One region of the Arthrobacter sp. TmtSoilC79 genome, then DNA from elsewhere that is predicted to be linked to it. Evidence: riboswitches for the same ligand, from Rfam matches in the RefSeq annotation. Region 1 holds a riboswitch; the other holds the start of a gene.
What was found. A riboswitch is a leader RNA that binds a small molecule or an ion and turns the genes downstream of it on or off. The one in region 1 is predicted to bind glycine.

Region 1 (10,353 bases):
AACACCGCCGGAATGATCCCCGCAGCACCATTGGTCGGCGCCGTCACCACCCGGCCGCCCGAAGCGTTCTCCTCATTGACCGCCAACGCGATCAGGTTCACCCACTCCTGCCAATACTTCGGATCGTTCCGGTCCTTGTCCTCCTTCAGGAGCCGCTCTAACCAATCAGGAGCACGACGCCGGACCCGCAACCCACCAGGGAGCACACCCTCACGCTTCAAGGACGTCTCAACACAGGCCTCCATCACGGACCAGATATGCAGCAAACCCTCCCGGATCTCCTCCTCGGACCGGGACGCCCGCTCATTAATGAACATGATGTCGCTGATCCCCAACCCCTTGGACGCACACCGGCCCAACAACTCCGCCGCCGTCCTAAACGGCAACGGCAACTCCTTCTTGGACTCCTCCAACTCCTGCTGAGCGGCGTTCTCCTCACCCTCACGGACAATGAACCCGCCACCCACCGAGAAGAACGTCGCCTCCCGCACGATGTTTCCCTCAGCATCCGAGACAGCAAACTTCATCCCGTTCGTATGCCGCGGCAACACCGTCAACGGATGCAACACCATGTCCTCCACCGCATAGGGCAGCTCCACCCCCTGACCAGAGGCACCAGCCAGGTTCAACACACCGGTCTCAGCAATAGCAGCCAACCGCGCCTCCACCTCCTCAGGCAGAATCAGCTCAGGGTGATACCCCTCCAAGCCCAACAGCGTGGCAGTCATGGTCCCGTGGCCACGTCCCGTCGCAGCCAACGACCCATACAAATCCACCCGCAACGACGCCACCGAACCCAGGACACCAGCGTCCCTCAACTCACCAGCAAACACCGCAGCAGCCCGCATCGGCCCCACAGTATGCGAACTCGACGGACCAATACCCACAGAGAACAGATCAAAGACCCCAACGGCCATGGTCATTTCCTAACCTAAGTAAAACGAAACAGAACCCGCCCCGCCCCCAACAAACGGAGCGGACCCTCAAACCCTTCAGCCCCCATTTCGGGGCCCCCAACCAAACATGCCGTCCGCATCACGGACGCCGGCATACGCCCCCCCACTTCGAGGAATCGCTGCCAAACATGCCGTGCGCATCACGGACGCCGGCATGCGCTCCTCCACTTCGAGGAATCGCTGCCAAACATGCCGTTCGCACGGCACACCCAGCAGCGAACCCCCGAACCGGCGCAAACCCACACCACCCGGCAGGCCCCCCTAGGCATCCGGCGGCGGGCGTCCAAGGGAGCATCGCATCCGCCCAGCGGGGGCCTCTGCGACCGAACCCGCCCAGAACACCTGGCCCAACCCCCGAGGACCCTGACACACCCCCTCCACTTCGAGGAATCACTGCCAAACATGCCATGCGCACGGCACCCCCAGCAGCTAACCCCCGAACCGGGCGAACCCACACCACCCGCCAGGCCCCCTCGGACCTAGGAGTCCGGCAGCGGGCGTGTCAAGGGAGCATCGCATCCGCCCAGCGGGTGCCTCTGCTACCGAGCCCCCCAAGGACACCTGGCCCAACCCCGAGGACCCTGACACACCCTCCAATTCGAGGAATCGCTGCCAAACATGCCATGCGCACGGCACCCCCAGCAGCTAACCCCCGAACCGGCGCAAACCCACACCGCCAGGTAGGCCACCTCGGGCCTAGGCATCCGGCAGCGGGCGTCCAAGGGAGCATCGCATCCGCCCAGCGGATGCCTCAGCGACCGAACCCGCCGAGGACACCTGGCCCAACCCCGAGGACCCTGACACACCCTCCAATTCGAGGAATCACTGCCAAACATTCCATGCGCACGGCACCCCCAGCAGCAAACCCACACCACCCGGCAGGCCACCTCGGGCCTAGGCATCCGGCAGCGGGCGTCCAAGGGAGCATCGCAGCCGCTCAGCGGGTGCCTATGCGACCGAGCCCGCCGAGGACTTCAGGCCCATCGGCCAATGCAACCAATCAGCCGAGCTTCGCGACCCCCGGGTACAGCGGGTGCGCCTTCGCGAGGACATCAACCCGGTGCCGCAGGCCGGAAAGGTCCGCGTCGGCGTCGGCGATCAAAACTTCGGCGATGATGTCCGCAACCTCACGGAAGGCTGCCTCCCCGAACCCGCGGGTAGCCAAAGCCGGCGTGCCGATCCGGAGACCGGAGGTGACCATGGGCGGGCGTGGGTCGAAGGGCACGGCATTGCGGTTGACTGTGATGTCGACGGCGGCGAGGCGGTCCTCGGCTTGCTGGCCGTCGAGCTCGCAGTTTCGGAGATCGACGAGGACCAGGTGAACGTCGGTTCCGCCGGACACCACGGAGATCCCCTTGGCGGCGACGTCGGGCTGGACCAGTCGCTCGGCGAGGATGCGCGAGCCCGCGAGGACACGTTCCTGGCGCTCACGGAATTCCTCGGAAGCGGCGATCTTGAATGCCACGGCCTTGCCCGCGATCACGTGCTCGAGCGGTCCGCCCTGCTGCCCTGGGAACACGGCCGAGTTGATCTTCTTGGCGATGTCGGCGTCGTTGGAGAGGATGATGCCGCCACGCGGACCGGCGAGGGTCTTGTGCGTGGTGGACGTGGTGACGTGGGCGTGCGGGACCGGCGACGGGTGCAGTCCCGCTGCTACAAGGCCGGCAAAGTGGGCCATGTCCACCATCAGGTAGGCGCCCACGGAGTCGGCAATCCGTCGGAATTCCGCGAAGTCCAGCTGCCGCGCATAAGCGGACCAGCCGGCCACGATCAGTGCAGGCTTGTGCTCCTGCGCCAGGGCTTCAACCTCGGCCATGTCCACGGTGTGCGTGTCCTCGCGGACACCGTAGGGGACCACGTTGTAAAGCTTGCCGGAGAAGTTGATCCGCATGCCGTGGGTCAGGTGGCCACCGTGGGCGAGATTGAGGCCCATGATGGTGTCGCCCGGCTTGATCAGTGCGTGCATCACCGAGGCGTTAGCCTGGGCGCCGGAGTGCGGCTGGACGTTGGCGAATTCAGCACCAAACAGAGCCTTGATCCGGTCAATCGCGAGCTGCTCCACCACGTCAACGTGCTCACACCCGCCGTAGTAGCGCTTGCCCGGGTAGCCCTCGGCGTACTTGTTGGTCAGGACGGAACCCTGGGCCTGCATGACCGCAACGGCCGTGTGGTTCTCGGAGGCGATCATTTCCAGGCCGTCGCGCTGGCGGCCCAGTTCGTCGTCGATCTTCGCAGCGATCTCAGGATCGAGCTCGGACAGCTGTGCATCCAAGGACGCCGACACCACTTGCTGATACTCGGTTACAGACACAGGGTTCACAGTTCTCCACCGTTCGTTGCAGCGTATTCTTCGGCCGACATGAGCGGCCCTTCCTCCGTGGCGGCCACCTTGAACAGCCAGCCCGCGCCGTAGGGATCGTTGTTGATCAGGGCCGGATCGGTGACAACGGCGTCATTGATCTCGGTCACCTCCCCCGTCACGGGCGAGTAGAGGTCCGAGACCGACTTGGTCGACTCCACCTCGCCGCACGTCTCGCCGGCAGTCACCGTGGAACCAACCTCGGGCAGGTCCACATAAACAATGTCGCCCAAGGCATCAGCGGCAACCGCGGAAATTCCAATCCCCACGGGCCCGTCACCATCAACGGCAACCCACTCGTGCTCAGCCGAGTATTTCAATCCAGCAACTACTTTGCTCATTCCAATTCCTTACTTCTCGTATGCCTAAAACTGTTGTGTTCCGCGGTCCCGGGCTGGGTGGCAGAGAACCGAACTCCTCCGCGTGCTCGGTCGCGAAGACGCCCGCTGAGCGGACGTGCCGCTTCCTTGGGCGCACGCTTCCGGAGTTCGTTACTCAGCTTCTGTCAGTCACAGGGCTCCGCTCCCGCGAACGGTGACTTGGAACCCGCCTTTCAGCAGGTTGCCTCGGTATCCTGGTCCGAGCGCAAAGTGAGCCGCGCAGCCCCTGCGGGAGTGCCATCCGGCAACAAAGCCCCTGCGGGAGTGACCTCCGGAAGCGGGCGTCCAAGGGAGCATCGCGCCCGCCCAGTCGGCGCTTCTGCGACCGAGCCCGCGGAGGATGCCACTCCCGTCGGGCGTGAGCCGCAAAGCCCCTGCGGGAGTGACGTCCGGAAGCGGGCGTCCAAGGGAGCATCGCGTCCGCCCAGCGGGCGCTCCTGCGACCGAGCCCGCGGAGGACGCCACTCCCGCCGGGCGTGACGCACCAAGCCACACCCGCCGGGCGTGAGGCACCCAGCCACACCCGCCGGGCGTGACGCACCAAGCCACTCCCGCCGGGACTTACTTGACCCGCTTGTAGAACGGCAGCGCCACGACTTCGAACGGTTCGGCTTTTCCTCGCAGGTCAACCTCGACGATCGTGCCCGGCTCTGAATGCTCGACGTCGACATAGGCCATCGCTACCGGGTAGCCGAGCGTGGGGCTTGGCTGGCCGGAGGTGACTTCGCCAATGAGCGAACCGTCCTTGAGGACCGAGTAGTGTCCGCGTGCGGCGCGGCGTCCGGTGCCTTTGAGGCCCACCAGCTTCTGGCCCAGTGTGGATCCGACGCCGGCAGCCTTGATGGCTGTGAGCGCTTCCCGGCCAATGAAGTCGCTTTCCTTGGCCAGGGAAACAACGGGGCCAAGTCCGGCGGCGTAGGCGTTAGCGTGGATGGAGAGCTCGTTGCCGTAGAGCGGCATCCCGGCTTCCAGGCGCAACGAGTCGCGGGCAGCGAGGCCTGCCGGGATCAGTCCGTGGCCTTCGCCGGCTTCGAGCAGGGCTTCCCAGAGGCCGGCGGCATCGAGGTTCGGGACGTAGATCTCGAATCCGTCTTCGCCGGTGTAGCCGGTGCGGGCCAGCAGCAGCTGCTGCATGCCGCCGTCGAAAGTAATCCCTACCTCAACCGCCGCGTAGTACTTCAGTTCGGTGACCAACGCGTGCTGTTCTGCCGGCACCAGCGCCAGGAGGATCTCTTCGGCGTTCGGACCCTGCACGGCGACGAGGGACGTCTCGGCGGAAGCATCTTCCACCGCAACGTTAAAACCGGCCGCACGCTTCAGAAGTGCGGCAGCAACCACCTTCGCGTTGCCCGCGTTGGGGACTACCAGGTACTTGTCCACGCCGTCTTCGGGTGAGGGCCGGCGGTAGGTGATGAGGTCGTCGATGATGCCGCCATCGGCGTTGCAGATCAGTGAGTACTTGGCTTTGCCTACCGCGACGGCGGACAACTTGCCCACCAGCGCATAGTCCAAGAAGGCAGCCGCGTCGGGACCGGTGACCCAGACTTCGCCCATGTGGGAGAGGTCGAAAAGGCCTGCGGACTTGCGGACGGCGTGGTGCTCGGCCAACTCCGAGGAGTATTTGAGCGGCATCTGCCAGCCACCGAAGTCGGTGAAGGAGGCGCCGGCCTTTTTGTGCTGCTCATAGAGAGCGGTGTAATTCTCAGACATGTGGGGAGTCCTTAGTTTTCAAACGCTTCGAGGGGAGGGCAGGAGCACACCAGGTTCCGGTCGCCTGCGGCGCCGTCGATCCTTCCGACGGGCGGGAAGTACTTGTCCTGCTTGAGGTGGTGGACCGGGAAGGCGGCCTGCTCGCGCGGGTATTCGCGGTCCCAGGCGGAACTCACGACGGCGGCAGCCGTGTGCGGCGCGTTGCGCAGCGGCGACTTCTCAACAGTGAAATCACCGCCGGCTACCTGGTCGATCTCGGCACGGATGGTGATCATGGCTTCGATGAAGCGGTCGATCTCGGCAAGGTCCTCGGACTCCGTTGGCTCCACCATCAAGGTGCCCGCAACGGGGAACGCCAGAGTGGGGGCGTGGAAGCCGAAGTCGATCAGGCGCTTGGCAACATCTTCGGCCGTGACACCCGTGCGGGCTGTCAGTTCACGGAGGTCCAGGATGCACTCATGGGCCACGAGCCCGCCCTCGCCGGTGTACAGAACAGGGAAGTGCTCATCCAGGCAGGAAGCAACATAGTTCGCGGCCAGCAGCGCCGACTTGGTAGCTTCCGTCAAACCCTGCCCGCCCATGAGCTTCACGTACGCCCACGAAATCGGCAGCACACCGGCGGAGCCATAACGGGAAGCGGAGATGGCAACGCCGTGACCGGGTTCGTGCGCTGCTTTGTTCGCGTCGCCCGGCATGAACGGAGCCAGGTGTGCCTTCGCAGCAACCGGCCCGACACCCGGGCCGCCGCCGCCGTGGGGGATGCAGAAGGTCTTGTGCAGGTTCAGGTGGGACACGTCGCCGCCGAACTTGCCCGGCTGGGCAAGGCCAACCAGTGCATTCAAGTTGGCGCCGTCAACGTACACCTGGCCGCCGGCTGCGTGGATGGCGTCGCAGACTTCGCGGACGTCGGCATCGTACACACCGTGCGTGGACGGGTAGGTGATCATGATGGCCGACAACACCTCGCGGTTGGCCTCGATCTTGGCGGCAAGGTCCGCGTGATCGATCGTGCCGTCAGCAGCCGTGGCCACCACAACAACCTTCATGCCGGCCAGCACTGCCGAGGCTGCGTTGGTGCCGTGGGCCGAGGCAGGAATGAGGCAGACGTTGCGCTGCTCGTCGCCACGGGACAGGTGGTAGCCGCGGATCGCCAGGAGTCCCGCGAGCTCGCCCTGGGAACCGGCGTTCGGCTGGATGGAAACTTGGTCGTAGCCGGTGATCTCGGTCAGGTCCGCTTCGAGGTCCTCGATCAGCTCGCGCCAGCCCGCTGTCTGGTGGTCCGGAGCGAACGGGTGGATCGAGGCGAACTCCGGCCAGGAAATGGCTTCCATCTCAGCGGTGGCGTTCAGCTTCATGGTGCACGAACCCAGCGGGATCATGGTGCGGTCCAGCGCGAGGTCCCGGTCTGACAGCTTGCGGATATAGCGCAACAGCTGCGTCTCGGAACGGTGCGTGTTGAACACCGGGTGCTGCAGGAAATCGGAGGTGCGGACTACCTCAGCGGGCAATTCGAATCCGGTGGCGTCCCCTACCGGGCCGGCACCAAAGGCGACGGCCACAGCGGCGAGGACCTCCGGCGTCGTGGTTTCATCAACGGAAACGCCAACAGTGTCCGCGTCGATGAGGCGCAGGTTGATACCGCGGGCTTCGGCGGCGGAGATGACCTTGTCTGCCTTGCCCGGGACGCGGACCGTGAGGGTGTCGAAGAAGGATTCGGAGACGAGTTCGCGGCCGGCTTTCTGCAGGGTCGCGGCCAAAACGCGGGCGTGGCCGTGGATGGTCTCGGCGATCGCTTTCAAGCCTTCGGGACCGTGGTACACGGCGTACATGGAGGCAACAATCGCAAGCAGGGCCTGTGCGGTGCAGATGTTGGACGTCGCCTTTTCGCGGCGGATGTGCTGCTCGCGGGTCTGCAGGGCCAGGCGGTAAGCGGGGACGCCGGCGTTGTCCTTGGACACACCCACGATCCTGCCCGGGAGGGTACGTTCCATGCCTTCGCGGACGGCCATGTACGCGGCGTGCGGGCCGCCGAAGAACAGCGGGACACCAAAGCGCTGCGCAGTTCCGACGGCGATGTCCGCACCTTGTTCGCCCGGGGGCGTGATGAGGGTGAGCGCCAGCAAATCAGCGGCAACCGTGACCAGCGCGCCGCGTTCCTTCGCGGAAGCGATCACAGCGGAGTGGTCGAACACGCGGCCCGAAACACCGGGCTGCTGAAGGACGATGCCGTTGATGTCGCCATCGGGAAGGCCCGCCGAAAGGTCAGTGATGACAACCTCGAAGCCAAGGGCTTCGGCGCGGCCCTTCACAATGGCGATGGTCTGCGGAAGGAGGTCGGCGTCCAGGACCGTCTTGCCGTCCTTGGCCGTCTTGGACTTGTTGGCCCGGCGCATCAACAGCACAGCCTCGGCCACGGCAGTTGCTTCATCCAGCAGCGAGGCGTTGGCAACGGGAAGGCCCGTGAGGTCCTGCACCATGGTCTGGAAGTTCAGCAGCGCTTCGAGGCGGCCCTGCGAAATTTCGGGCTGGTAGGGCGTGTACGCCGTGTACCAGGCGGGTGCTTCGAGGATGTTGCGGCGGATGACCGGGGGCGTGACGGTGTCGTAGTAGCCCTGGCCGATCATTTGAACGGCGGTCTTGTTCTTGGACGCGAGCTTGCGGAGCTCGGCGAGGACCTGCACCTCGGTAAGGGCGTCCTGCAACTTCAGGGCCGTGTCCTGGCGGATGGAATCGGGGACGGCGACGTCCACGAGTCCGTCGACAGAGTCGTAGCCGATGACCTTGAGCATGGTGTCAACATCGGCTTGGCGGCGGGCGCCGATGTGCCGGTCCGCGAAGGCGGTGGGGGTTGATTGAACAGTCAAGAGGAACTCCATGATTCAGGCGCCCAGTGAGCGCCACGATGATGTGGGGTTCCTCCCCGCTCTGTATTGGACCTGAGAGATTCCGCAGACTGTGTTTCCACATGCCGTCTGCTTGCACCGTCGGTGAGCCCGGTTACCCGGACTGCTTTCCAGAGTTGCCTACCCGCGGCGGTACATGGGCCTGAGAGATTCCTGGGGAGGATTTGCTCCTACGGCGCCTGACTGGATGTACCGGCAGGACTCTCCCGCCGCAGATCAAAAGCGTTGCATCACCATGAGTGACACGCTTCACACCATAGCCGCTTCCCGCGAAAAAGCGCAAGCAAGGTGTGGCTACTGATGCATCGCCTCGTGGATCTGCAGGGCGAACCAGAGCTGGGCAACTGTGGACGTTTCACCCATGTCCAGCCCCGTCAGTTCGCCGATTTTCCGCATCCGGTAAATGATGGTTTGCCGGTGGGCGAAGAGCGCAGCCGCGGTCTTTTGCCAGGAACGCTGCGAGTCCAAATACGTCCTCAACGTCAGGATGAGGTCGCCTTCCTGGCTCTGTTCGTAGTCGAAAATCGGCCCGAGCAACCGTCTCACCAGCGCCGTTCCTTCCTCGAATCCGGTAAGCCCAAGCCACGACGGCCCTTCGGCATAGCGGGCCAGCCCCAGCTTGTTGGCCCGGGCGGAACCAAGTGCCCAGAGGGACTCCTGCAATGCGCGTTGGATAGTGGACACTGCTGCCGGTGCGCTGATTCCGATCGAGGTTTCCAGGCCGGCGCAATGAACCAGGACGTCGTCCGGCACGCCTGCCGGGACCACCACGTGGAGCCTGTTGTTCCGCTTCAGCGACGCCGACGCAACCCCGTGCCGCCACAGTTCGATGTGTACGTTGGCCAGCTTGTCGCCGTCGTCCGCAGTTTTTTGGTCGGTCGCTTTTGGTTCGGCGGCCGCCGTCAGGGAGGCGAGCAGGAATTCCTCGGGCGGAACGTCGAATGCAGCCAGCCGGCTCTCCATCTCCGCGGCCCCGAGGCGCCCGTCCATGGCCTGCAGCAGGAACTCGCCGGCAAGGCGATGGCGGCCTTCCAGGGACAAGACAATGCGCGACAACTGCAGTCCCAGCACCGTTGCGGCATGGAGAAGCACGACGGCGTCCGGGTGCGGTTCGTTGTTGGGCAGCACCACCAGGAGCGCGTTGGCATGGGTGGGAATGTCCATGGTGAGCACGTGCCGGCCGCGGATGCGGTGCCATTGGAAGTTCTTCCCCGCGAGGGATACCTGCCCGGACAAGGGAGCCCACTCTTCAGCCAGGAACACCGGGAGGGACTGCCCGTCGGGATGCCAGGGGTGGAGGCAACGGCGGTCCACCACGAACAGGTCCGCGTCGAGTTCGGTGGCCAGCCGCTGGACCAGGCTTTGCCAATGGTCCTCGGAGGCCCCGGCGGTGCGGAGGAGATCGTAGACGCGGGCCGTTTGCCGCAGCCGGCGCGACTCTTCGAGCAGGGAGGACTCGGCTACCGACCGGGCTATCGCGATGAATGGCAGCGGGTACGGGATGTTGATCAGGGGCAAGGGGAGCTGCTCGCAGGCGGCCAGGAATTCCCGGGTGAGGGGCGGTGCGTGCATTTTCTCGCCAATGGCCAGCGCACTGGCACCGCTGTCCATGAGGGCCTCGGCGAGCGCCACTTGGCCTGCTGCGTCGGCGGGTATGGAGAGGCCGTTGGTCATCATGAGTTCTCCGCCGGTGACCCATTCCCAGAGCTTGGGCAGGTCTGAGGTGTGGGCCCAGGTGATGCGGTTGTCCAGGCCGGCTTTTCCGGCCAGGAGGGTGAGTCCTAGTTGCGGCTCTGCGATGAGTTCAGCGACGGTAATCGCCATGTTTCCGCTCCGGTTCCTGGCCTTTGTGTTGGGTCCTGCCACGCGGTTCAGCGGGACTTAGACATTCGTCTAAACGGCTCGGCCATTTGTAGTCAATGTACCGCTATCCGGAGTGATCCACGTCACCAACAATGGAATTACGTACTTCCCGCTCAACGGCGAGCACCCCTCACCCCAAGGATCCGTCAATGACAACGCACAAGCCCATCGGCCCGGTTGAT
Region 2 (10,353 bases), 3.5 Mb from region 1:
CCAGGCCTTGGAAGTCAGCAACGACGCCTTGAGTGGCGTTGTCCTGGCCTTGGGAACGGTGATTCCGGTGGACGCCGTAGTCACCGGCCCGCGGTTGGAGGCAAGGTCCGGCGTGCTTGAGTCTTTGGGCGTTCCCACGGTGGAGCATGCGATGGGCGTCGGGACCCATGTTGAAGCCGCCCCAATGGGTGGAGCGACATCAGTGCCCGGCGTCTGGGCAGCAGGTAACGTCACGGACCTCACGGGACAAGTGATGGCCTCCGCGGCTGCGGGTGTCATGGCGGGCGCGGCCATCAACGCCGATCTCATGATGGAGGAGACCACCCTGGCTGTCCGGGAAGCGCGGCACGCGGCCCTGTCCCGCTAGTTCCTGGACCGGCCGTGACGCACGTTGAGCCGGCCGATCACAAAGCACAAAACCATCGACGTGCGGGCCTTGCCGGAGGACGATGGAAGGACAGCCGTTGAAGGAGGTTGGGTATGTGCTACGCGTACTACGACGACTTCGAGCGGCGCACGAAGAAAGACTCCGCGCGCAAGCCCGAGACGCACACGTCCGAGCCGGAAAAAGCACCTGCAGTTACCGTGGAGAGCCGTCCGCGGACAGAGGGAACGCTGTGGACTTTCCTGGCCCGCCGTCGCAGGGATTCCGAGGTTTCCGAACCGACGATGAACCGCATCAGCGAGAAAGTCTAGGCAGGGACCGGACCGCACCAAGGAAACACCAGTGAAGGCGCTGCGCTTGCGGCGCCTTCACTGGTGTCGGGCCGGCTGGCTGAAGGCCTAGGTGCTGGCAGCCAGGAATTCCCGGGCCGCCGTCACCAGGGCTTCCGTTCCCCGCGTCAGGGTCGGCTGGATAATGGGCGCAAAATACGGTGAGTGATTCGACGGAATATCTTCGGGAAGGCGCCCTGTTGTTGCAAATTCCTTGAACAAGGCAGGCTCGGCACCACCGAGGAACCAGAAAACCAGGGGAGCACCGGCGGCCTTGGCCAAGGCGCCCACGTCTTCGCTTCCGGAGACGGGGCCGGGGTCAATGATCTGTGTTTCGCCAAACTTTGCCTTGAACGCCGCAGACACCCTATCGGTGGCAGCCTGATCGTTGACGGTCAGCGGAAAGTGCTCTTCAAACTGAATCTCCGGGTCTTTGGGTGCCCCTGACGCTGTGGATTCTGCCGCGGCAATGCGCTCGATGGAACCGAGGATCTTATCCCGGGTGTCATTGCTGAAGGTGCGGACGCTGAGTCCCAAAGTTGCTGTTTCGGGAATGATGTTGTTCTTGGTGCCCGAGTGGATCTGCCCCACGGTCACTACCGCGGAATCACTCGCTGCCAGCTCACGGGCAACAATGCCCTGCAGCCGGACGGTGGTTGCCGCAGCCATCAGCACCGGGTCAACAGTGGTCTCCGGGCGTGAACCGTGACCGCCGCGCCCATGGAGGGTGATGTTGAGGGAATCGGCGGATGCCATGGTGACACCGGGCCGGATTCCGAACCAGCCGGCGGGGAAGGGGGCTACGTGCTGGCCCAGTACGACGTCGGGTTTGGGCACGGCGTCGTACAGGCCATCGGCCACCATGGTTTCGGCCCCGCCACCCCACTCCTCGGCTGGCTGGAAGAGGGCCACCAGGGTGCCCTGCCACTGATCACGTTGCGCGACCAAAACCTCCACCGCGCCAACCAGGCAACTGACGTGTACGTCATGGCCGCAAGCGTGCATGACCGGCATGTCCTTGCCCTCATGGTCAACACCCATGGCCGTGCTCGCATAGTCCAGGCAGGTTGCTTCCTTGACGGGCAGTGCATCCATGTCTGCCCTGAGCATCACTACCGGTCCGGGTCCGTTTTCCAGAACGCCGACCACGCCGGTTTTTCCGATGTTTCGGTGGACAGTGAAGCCAAGGTCTTCCAGGTGCGCCGCTGCAATCCCGGCTGTCCGGGTCTCTTGGAAGGACAACTCGGGATGGGCGTGCAGGTCTTTGTACAGCTCTTCGAGGTCAATGGTCATGAGTCTGCCCTTTTCATTCGACGCCTAGGTCTGGCCAGTGTATCCAGCCTGAAGATGCAAAGCCTGGGAAGCCCCGGCACACTGGATGGCATGAATGATTCCCAAGCAGCCACGACACAGCAATCCACTGTTGAGGAATGGACCAAAGCGCTGGCCGAATCCACCGGCTCGCCGGGCGGTGGCGCCGGGACAGGAGTCATGCTCTCCATCGCCGCTTCCCTGACCTCCATGGTGGCCGGATACACCGAGGCCGGGGAGGACCAGCACGAAAAGCTCTCGGGCATCCATGCCCGTGCCCGTGAACTGCGTGAAGATGCCCTGCAATTGGCGGACGACGACTCTTCCGCCTCCAACGCCTTCGGCGCCGCCTTCCGCCTGGATCCCGGGCCGGAGCGCGACGACGCAATCCACCAGGCCTCCGTTGATGCTGCCAAGGCCTCCGCAGTCCTGGGCGAGCGGGCCATCCACGCCATTGAAGACCTCGGCTGGCTCGCATCCCACGGCAATCCCGCGCTGATCGCCGACGTCGTGGTCGGTTTCGGAGCCCTCCGTGCAGCCATCAGCGGAGCCCGAACCAACGTAAGTTTCGACCTCGCCTCCCTGACCTCCGCCGGAACCGCGCTCGAGGAAGTCAAGGAGCAGCACCCAGAGCTATGGAGCACGGTCAGCAGGCTCAGCGACGCCCTCGACAGAATCGATGACCTGACTGCCGGCGTCGACAAAAAGGCGGCACCAACCGAAGCGTTGTGAGGCCCGCTTTGCGTGCTAAATCCCTACGGAATCACGCGGAGCGGGCCTCACAACGGCGCTGTGTCCTTACTGAGCCTCTACTGCGCCTTCGGCACACGGCGGAGCACGACGGCGGCGAGCACTGCCGCGCCAGCCATCAATACCAGCCCAATCGCCGCAGTGATGTGGACGCCGGACTCGAAAGCCGTCCGGGCGGCGACCGTCAGGGCCTCCGACAAAGGTGCCGGAAGGGCTGCGGCCGCATCCACGGCGCCGGCAAGGGTTTCGCTGGACTTCCCGGCTGCCTGCGGGGAAACGCCGTCTGGAATCACGAGGTTGTGCTGGTAGGAAGCCGTGAGGATGGATCCGAGTACAGCCGTTCCCAGGAGCGAACCCAGTTCGTAACCGGTCTCGGAGATTGCGGAGGCGGCGCCGGACTTATTTGCCGGAACGGAAGCCAGGATGAGGTCATTGGAAATGGTTTCCGCTGCGCCCACGCCGATTGCGAGGACCGTCAAGGCGGACAGCAGGAAGACGGGGCCGCTGCCGTGGTCGCCCACCATCACAATCAAGTAGCCCACGGCGCTGAGTGTCAGGCCGGCGGCCACCACGTATCCGGGGCGGACACGCCTGACCAGCGGCACCACCAGCAGGCCGGCGATGACTGTTGCCAGGAGGGCGGGAATCATGGCGATTCCGGCTTCCATGGGTGACTGACCCTCAACAAGCTGCAGGTGCTGGGCGAAGAAGTAGATGAAGCCTGTCATGGAGAAGAGCGACAGGACGTTCGCCACGATTGCAGTGCTGAAGACCTTGTTATTGAACAGGGCAACGTCCAGCATGGGGTTCTCGATCCGCTGCTGGCGACGCACAAACAGAATGCCCATCACCAGGCCGAAGCCCATGAATGCGGCCGCGGACGCCCCGAAGCCGTGGACTGCGAATTCCTTGATGCCGTAGACGAACGGAGCCATGGTGACCACGGAAAGGACAATGCTGGCCACGTCCACGCGGCCGGGATTGGCGTCCTTGGATTCCGGAATGAGTGCCCTGCCGAAAACAAGAAGCGGCAGGAGCAGGAAAGCGGCCACGAGGAACACCGCACCCCACCAGAAGTGCTCTACCAACCAACCGCCGAAGATGGGTCCAAGGGCGGCACCACCGGAGAAACCGGCAGCCCAGACAGCGATGGCAAGCCGGCGCCGGTTGGGATCGGTGAAGATGTTCCGGATCAAGGACAGCGTTGAGGGCATCAGCATGGCGCCGAAGACGCCAAGGCCGGCGCGTCCTGCAATGAGCCACTCAGCCGAAGGCGCGAAAGCTGTAGCAGCCGAAACCGCCGCGAAGCCCGTGCTGCCGATCAGCAGCAGCCGCCGTCGTCCGATCCTGTCGCCGAGGTTGCCCATGGATACCAGCAACGCGGCAAGAACCAGCGGGTAGGCGTCAACGATCCAGAGCAATTGGACGCCGCCGACGTCCAGGGAGCGGGCAATTTCGGGCAGGGCAAAGGTGAGCGCGGTGTTGTCGACGGCCACCAGCAGCACCGGAAACATCAGGAGTGCCAGAGCCGTCCAGTCGCGCCACGGTGCTGCCTGGCCCTTAACGGGATCAGCGGAACGGGGTGCTTGGGTTGGGGACGGCGAGAACATTCCACTACTGTACCGTCCAGACGGTATAGTTTCAACTGACCAGCCCCATGAGCCTTTAGGGAATGATGGACACATGCCACGAAAACCAGTTGCCCGGGACGCGGTCCTGGATGCCTTTGAAGCCCTCCTTATAGAGGTAGGGGAGAGGGCTGCCACCCTCGACGCCGTTGCCAAACGTGCCGGGGTATCCAAAGGTGGGCTGCTCTACCACTTCCCCAACAAGGAAGCGCTGATCACGGCACTGTTGGAACGCCTGGACTTACTCGCCGATGAAGACACTGAACTAATGAAGGCAGCACCCGATGGTTCGGCTGCCTACTTCATCCGGTCATCGCTCTGGGCAGATACCCCCATGGACAGGGCCTTCGTCGCTGCCACCCGCCTGGCTGAAGTGGCCCACGAGGAAACCCGCCGCCGGTTCGCCGCCATCCAGCAGCGCTGGCTGGACGTGCTGGCCGAAGACGTCGGACCGGAGGTTGCCAAGGCCGTCAGCTATATGGGCGACGGCCTCTATTTCAATGCCATCTTTGAAGGCGGCCAGGAAGGCGGCAACGCCGGGCGGGAGGCCGACGTCGAAATCCTGCTCGGGGTCCTGGAGCGGCTGCGGAAGTAGTGATTCATCCATTTGCTGCAGAGCCCGGCGCGTAGGACAATTAACTCTTGTGGCGTGCCCAACAAGGTGCCCACCTACAACTGAACATGCCTTTGATCTGCGGCGGGAGAGTCCTGCAAGCAAGTGATGCAGGCGCCGTAGGAGCAAACCCTCCCCAGGAATCTCTCAGGCCCACGCACCGCCGCGGCAAGGCAACTCTGGAAAGCAGCAGGCACTCAGCACACCTCAGGGTGGATGGGCGCTGTGCTCACCGACGGTGCAAGCGATGGTTGTTCACGCAACCCGCGGAAACTCTCAGGTCCAATACAGAGCGGGGAGGAACCCAGCCGCTGTGGCGTACCCAAACGCCGCCCAAGTAATGGAGTTCCTTCGTGACGGTTAGTTCTGCCTCCACCACCTTCGTCGATCGGCATATTGGCGCCCGCCGCCAGTCCGAGATTGAGACCATGCTCAAGTCCGTCGGCTACGACACCGTCGATTCGCTGGTCGACACCGCCGTTCCGAACGATATCCGCCAGGATGTTGCCCTCACCCTGGAAAACGCGCTGAGCGAAGTCGAGGTTCTTGCCGAACTGCGCAAGCTCGCATCCAAGAACAAGACTGCCGTCCAGATGATCGGCCAGGGCTACTACGACACCGTGACGCCGCCGGTGATCCGCCGCAACATCCTTGAGTCCCCGGCCTGGTACACCGCCTACACCCCGTACCAGCCGGAAATCTCCCAGGGCCGCCTTGAAGCGCTGCTGAACTTCCAGACCATGGTCCAGGACCTGGTTGGCCTGCCCATCGCCAACGCCTCCCTGCTTGACGAAGCAACCGCCGTTGCCGAAGCCGTCCTCATGATGCGCCGCGCCAACAAGAACAAGGCTGTCCAGGACGGCAAGACCGTCCTCGATGCCGACTGCCTCCCGCAGACCATCGCCATCGTCAAGGGCCGCGCCGAAGCACTCGGCTTCGAGGTTGAGGTCGCCGATCTCTCCCTGGGCCTCCCGGAAGGCGCCATCAACGGCGTTGTCCTGCAGCAGCCCGGCGTTTCCGGCCGCGTGTTCGACCACTCTGCTGTCATTGCTGAAGCCAAGGAACGCGGCGCGCTGGTCACGGTCGCAGCCGACCTCCTCTCCCTGACGCTCATCACCCCTCCCGGTGAGCAGGGCGCCGATATTGCTGTTGGTTCCGCCCAGCGCCTGGGTGTTCCGCTGTTCTTCGGCGGCCCGCACGCGGCCTACATGGCCGTCCAGAAAGGCCTGGAGCGTTCCATGCCCGGCCGCCTGGTAGGCGTTTCCAAGGACGACGCCGGTGTCCCCGCCTACCGCTTGGCGCTGCAGACCCGCGAGCAGCACATCCGCCGCGAAAAGGCGACGTCCAACATCTGTACCGCGCAGGCGTTGCTGGCCATCGTGGCCTCGATGTACGCGGTCTATCACGGCCCGGAGGGTTTGAAGGCTATTGCCGAGACCGCCCACAGCCACGCCCGCACCCTTGCAGCATCACTGAAGGCTGCCGGCGTCGAGGTCCTTCACGGTTCCTTCTTCGATACCATCACCGTCCGCGTCCCGGGCAAGGCTGCAGAGGTCGTCGCTGCTGCCGAGGCCAAGGGCATCAATCTGCGCGGCGTTGACGCTGACACTGTTGGTATCTCTGTTGATGAGACCACCACTTCCGAGGTTGTTGCTGACGTCGCGGCGGTCTTCGGCGCTTCGGTTGCTGACGCCGCTGAAGGCTTCGCGCTTGAAGCTTCCGTGGAGCGCACCAGCGACTTCATGCAGCACCCGGTGTTCAACACGCACCGCTCCGAAACCCAGCTCCTGCGCTACATCCGCAAGCTTTCGGACCGGGACCTCGCGCTGGACCGCACCATGATCCCGCTGGGCTCGTGCACCATGAAGCTGAACGCCACCGCTGAGATGGAAGCCATTTCCTGGCCCGAGTTCGCCTCCATCCACCCGTTCGCTCCGGATTCCCAGACCGAGGGCTGGCGCGAACTCATCACCGACCTCGAATCCCAGCTGACCGAGATCACCGGCTACGACCAAGTGTCCATCCAGCCGAACGCCGGTTCCCAGGGAGAGCTCGCGGGCCTGCTGGCCATCCGTGGCTACCACCTGTCCCGTGGCGACGAGCAGCGCAACGTCTGCCTCATTCCCGCTTCCGCCCACGGCACCAACGCAGCCTCGGCAGTGCTGGCCGGCATGAAGGTTGTTGTGGTGGCCACGGCTGCTGACGGCACGATCGATCACGCGGACCTTGCCGCCAAGATCGAGGCCAACCGCGAGGTGTTGTCGGCCATCATGATCACCTACCCGTCCACGCACGGTGTGTACGATGCCGACGTTCGCGAAGTCTGCGACGCCATCCACGCAGCCGGCGGCCAGGTCTACATTGACGGCGCCAACCTCAACGCCCTGGTTGGGCTCGCCCAGCCGGGCAAGTTCGGCGGCGACGTGTCCCACCTGAACCTGCACAAGACGTTCTGCATCCCCCACGGCGGCGGCGGCCCGGGTGTTGGTCCCGTGGCAGCCAAGGCGCACCTTGCACCGTTCATGCCCGGCGATGCAGCCATCTGGACCGAAGGCAACGACGTCCCGATTTCGGCATCGCGTTTCGGTTCCGCCGGCGTCCTGCCCATCTCCTGGGCCTACGTGAAGCTCATGGGTGGCCAGGGCCTCACCGAGGCAACCAAGTCGGCGCTGCTGGCTGCGAACTACATCGCATCCCGCCTGAACGATCACTTCCCGGTCCTCTACACCGGCGAAGGCGGACTGGTGGCCCACGAGTGCATCCTGGACCTGCGCGAACTGACGGCCAAGACCGGCGTCACCGCTGAGGACGTTGCCAAGCGCCTGATCGACTTCGGCTTCCACGCCCCCACCCTGGCGTTCCCGGTTGCGGGCACCTTGATGGTGGAGCCCACCGAGTCCGAGGACCTTGCCGAGATCGACCGCTTCATCGAAGCCATGATCACCATCCGTGCCGAGATTGAGCAGGTTGCTCACGGCGATTTCTCCGTGCAGGATTCCCCGCTTCGCCGCGCGCCCCACACGGCTGCCGCCGTCGTAAGTTCCGAGTGGGACCGCGAGTACCCGCGCGAGCAGGCCGCCTTCCCCGTCCACCACCTCAAGCAGGACAAGTACTTCCCGCCGGTCGGCCGTATTGACGGCGCTGCAGGTGACCGCAACTTGGTGTGCTCCTGCCCGCCGATCGAAGACTTCGAGAACTAAGGGGTTCCGGAAAATGACAGAGAACTACACAGCTCTTTACGAAGAGCACAAGAAACTCGGCGCGTCCTTCACCGACTTCGGTGGCTGGCAGATGCCGCTCAAATACTCCTCGGAGTTGGCTGAGCACCACGCGGTCCGCAAGTCCGCAGGCCTGTTCGACCTCTCCCACATGGGCGAAGTCTGGGTCACCGGCCCCGAGGCAGCAGCATTCCTGGACTACGCCCTGGTGGGCAAAATCTCAGCCATGGCCATCGGCAAAGCCAAGTACTCGCTGATCTGCCAGGAAGACGGCGGAATCATCGACGACCTCATCGCCTACCGTCGCGGTGAGGAGAAGTTCCTCGTGGTACCGAACGCCGGAAACGCTGCGGTTGTTGCCGCAGCCCTTCTGGAGCGCGCCGCCGGTTTCGACGTCGTCGTTGAGGACGCATCCGCTGGGACCTCGCTGATTGCCGTTCAGGGACCCCTGGCTGAAGCGATCCTCCTCCGCCTGGTGCCCGCCGAACAACACGCGCTGGTCACCGACCTGAAGTACTACGCCGCGGTTGATGTTCCGTTCACGTTCGACGGCGGCACGCAGGACCTGCTGTTGGCCCGGACCGGGTACACCGGCGAAGACGGCTTTGAGATCTTTGTGGCCAACGAATCCGCAGCAGCCCTGTGGCAGGCCATCGCCGACGCTGCCGAAGACGGCGAACTCACTCCCGCCGGCCTGGCTTCCCGCGACTCCCTGCGCCTGGAAGCCGGCATGCCGCTCTACGGAAACGAGCTCTCCCGCGAAGGCAACCCCTTCGCAGCAGGACTCGGACCGGTGGTGGCTCTGTCCAAGGAAGGCGACTTCGTGGGCAAGGACGCACTCGCTGCCCTCAAGGCAGATGGTGCAGGCTCCACCAGCGGGCGCAAGCTCGTTGGCCTCAAGGGCCTGGGCCGCCGTGCCGGCCGAGGCCACTACCCGGTCCTCAAGGACGGCGCAGTGATTGGCGAAGTCACGTCCGGTCAGCCCAGCCCCACGCTCGGTTACCCGGTAGCGTTGGCGTATGTCGACGTCGCTTTCGCTGAGCCGGGAACTTCACTCGATGTTGATCTCCGCGGAAAGAGCGAGCCGTTCGAAGTCGTGGGACTGCCGTTCTACAAACGCCAAAAGTAAGCCGGAGCCGTACCCGACGGGTCGCCCAAAAGCCCGTCGGGTCCGGCATCCTCCGCGTGCTCGGTCGCGGGAACGCCCGCTGAGCGGACGTGACGCTCCCTTGGACGCACGCTTCCGGATCCCGGACTCGAAGGGGCCCGCGTAGTTCCGAAGGTCTGACTCGCGTGGCCGCGCGGTGGGGGAGCGGATTCCGGAAGCGTGCGTCAAAGCGACGGAGGAGCAGCACGCGGAGGAATTCGTTGCCCCACGCCCGCGAATCAGCCACGCTCACGGCCCAGACACGACACAATTAGATGTAGCCACTACACGTAAAGGAAACAGAATGCCCAAAGTAGCGCCCGAACTTCAGTACTCCGACGAGCACGAGTGGGTTTCCCGCGGCGAAGGGAACTCGGTATCCGTCGGTATTTCCGAGGTTGCCACCGACGCTCTGGGTGACATTGTGTACGTTGACCTGCCCGAGGTTGGCTCCACGGTGACCGCTGGCGAGACCTGTGGCGAAGTTGAGTCCACGAAGTCCGTCTCGGACCTGTACTCGCCGGTCACCGGCGAGGTCACGGAGATCAACGACGCCGTTGTCTCGGACCCCGCACTGATCAACAACGACCCCTACGGCGCCGGCTGGCTGTTCAAGGTCGCCGCCGAGTCCGACGGCCCGCTGCTGTCGGCCGAGGAATACGCCTCCAAGAATGGCGGAGACCTCTCCTAGGCCCTGCTCCTCTTAGCTGGCGCCCGTTGGGGCTGGCATCCTCCGCGTGCTCGGTCGCTTGGGCGCCCGCTGGGCGGACGCGAAGCTCCCTCAGACGCACGCTTCCGGACGCCGACCCCAAGTGCACCGGCCGATTCGTGGGTTTGCTGCTGGGGGTGCCGTGCGCATGGCATGTTTGGCAGCGAATCCCCGTAGTGGGCGTTGCAGCGTCCGAGCTTGGATGCCAGTCCCAGGTGGGGCTAGTTCGGGTTCCGGTGAGGTGTTGTTTGGCGTATTCGTGG

Region 2: it holds a riboswitch for glycine, as region 1 does, so the genes downstream of both, gcvP (aminomethyl-transferring glycine dehydrogenase) here and gcvP (aminomethyl-transferring glycine dehydrogenase) in region 1, are expected to answer to the same signal.

The regions. Positions count from the first base shown of each region.
Region 1 covers NZ_AP046051.1:184,596-194,948, reverse strand. Annotated here, with positions in the region: gene AC6JA3_RS00935 (L-serine ammonia-lyase) at 1-917, opposite strand, end outside; gene glyA (serine hydroxymethyltransferase) at 1,957-3,276, opposite strand; gene gcvH (glycine cleavage system protein GcvH) at 3,273-3,656, opposite strand; gene gcvT (glycine cleavage system aminomethyltransferase GcvT) at 4,257-5,405, opposite strand; gene gcvP (aminomethyl-transferring glycine dehydrogenase) at 5,417-8,269, opposite strand; glycine riboswitch at 8,321-8,428, opposite strand; glycine riboswitch at 8,429-8,527, opposite strand; gene AC6JA3_RS00910 (PucR family transcriptional regulator) at 8,603-10,132, opposite strand; gene speB (agmatinase) at 10,321-10,353, shown strand, end outside.
Region 2 covers NZ_AP046051.1:3,648,742-3,659,094, reverse strand. Annotated here, with positions in the region: gene AC6JA3_RS16660 (NAD(P)/FAD-dependent oxidoreductase) at 1-367, shown strand, start outside; gene AC6JA3_RS16655 (hypothetical protein) at 481-696, shown strand; gene AC6JA3_RS16650 (amidohydrolase) at 784-2,007, opposite strand; gene AC6JA3_RS16645 (cyclodeaminase/cyclohydrolase family protein) at 2,098-2,757, shown strand; gene AC6JA3_RS16640 (MFS transporter) at 2,835-4,385, opposite strand; gene AC6JA3_RS16635 (TetR/AcrR family transcriptional regulator) at 4,459-4,998, shown strand; glycine riboswitch at 5,092-5,189, shown strand; glycine riboswitch at 5,191-5,317, shown strand; gene gcvP (aminomethyl-transferring glycine dehydrogenase) at 5,370-8,216, shown strand; gene gcvT (glycine cleavage system aminomethyltransferase GcvT) at 8,230-9,363, shown strand; gene gcvH (glycine cleavage system protein GcvH) at 9,686-10,072, shown strand.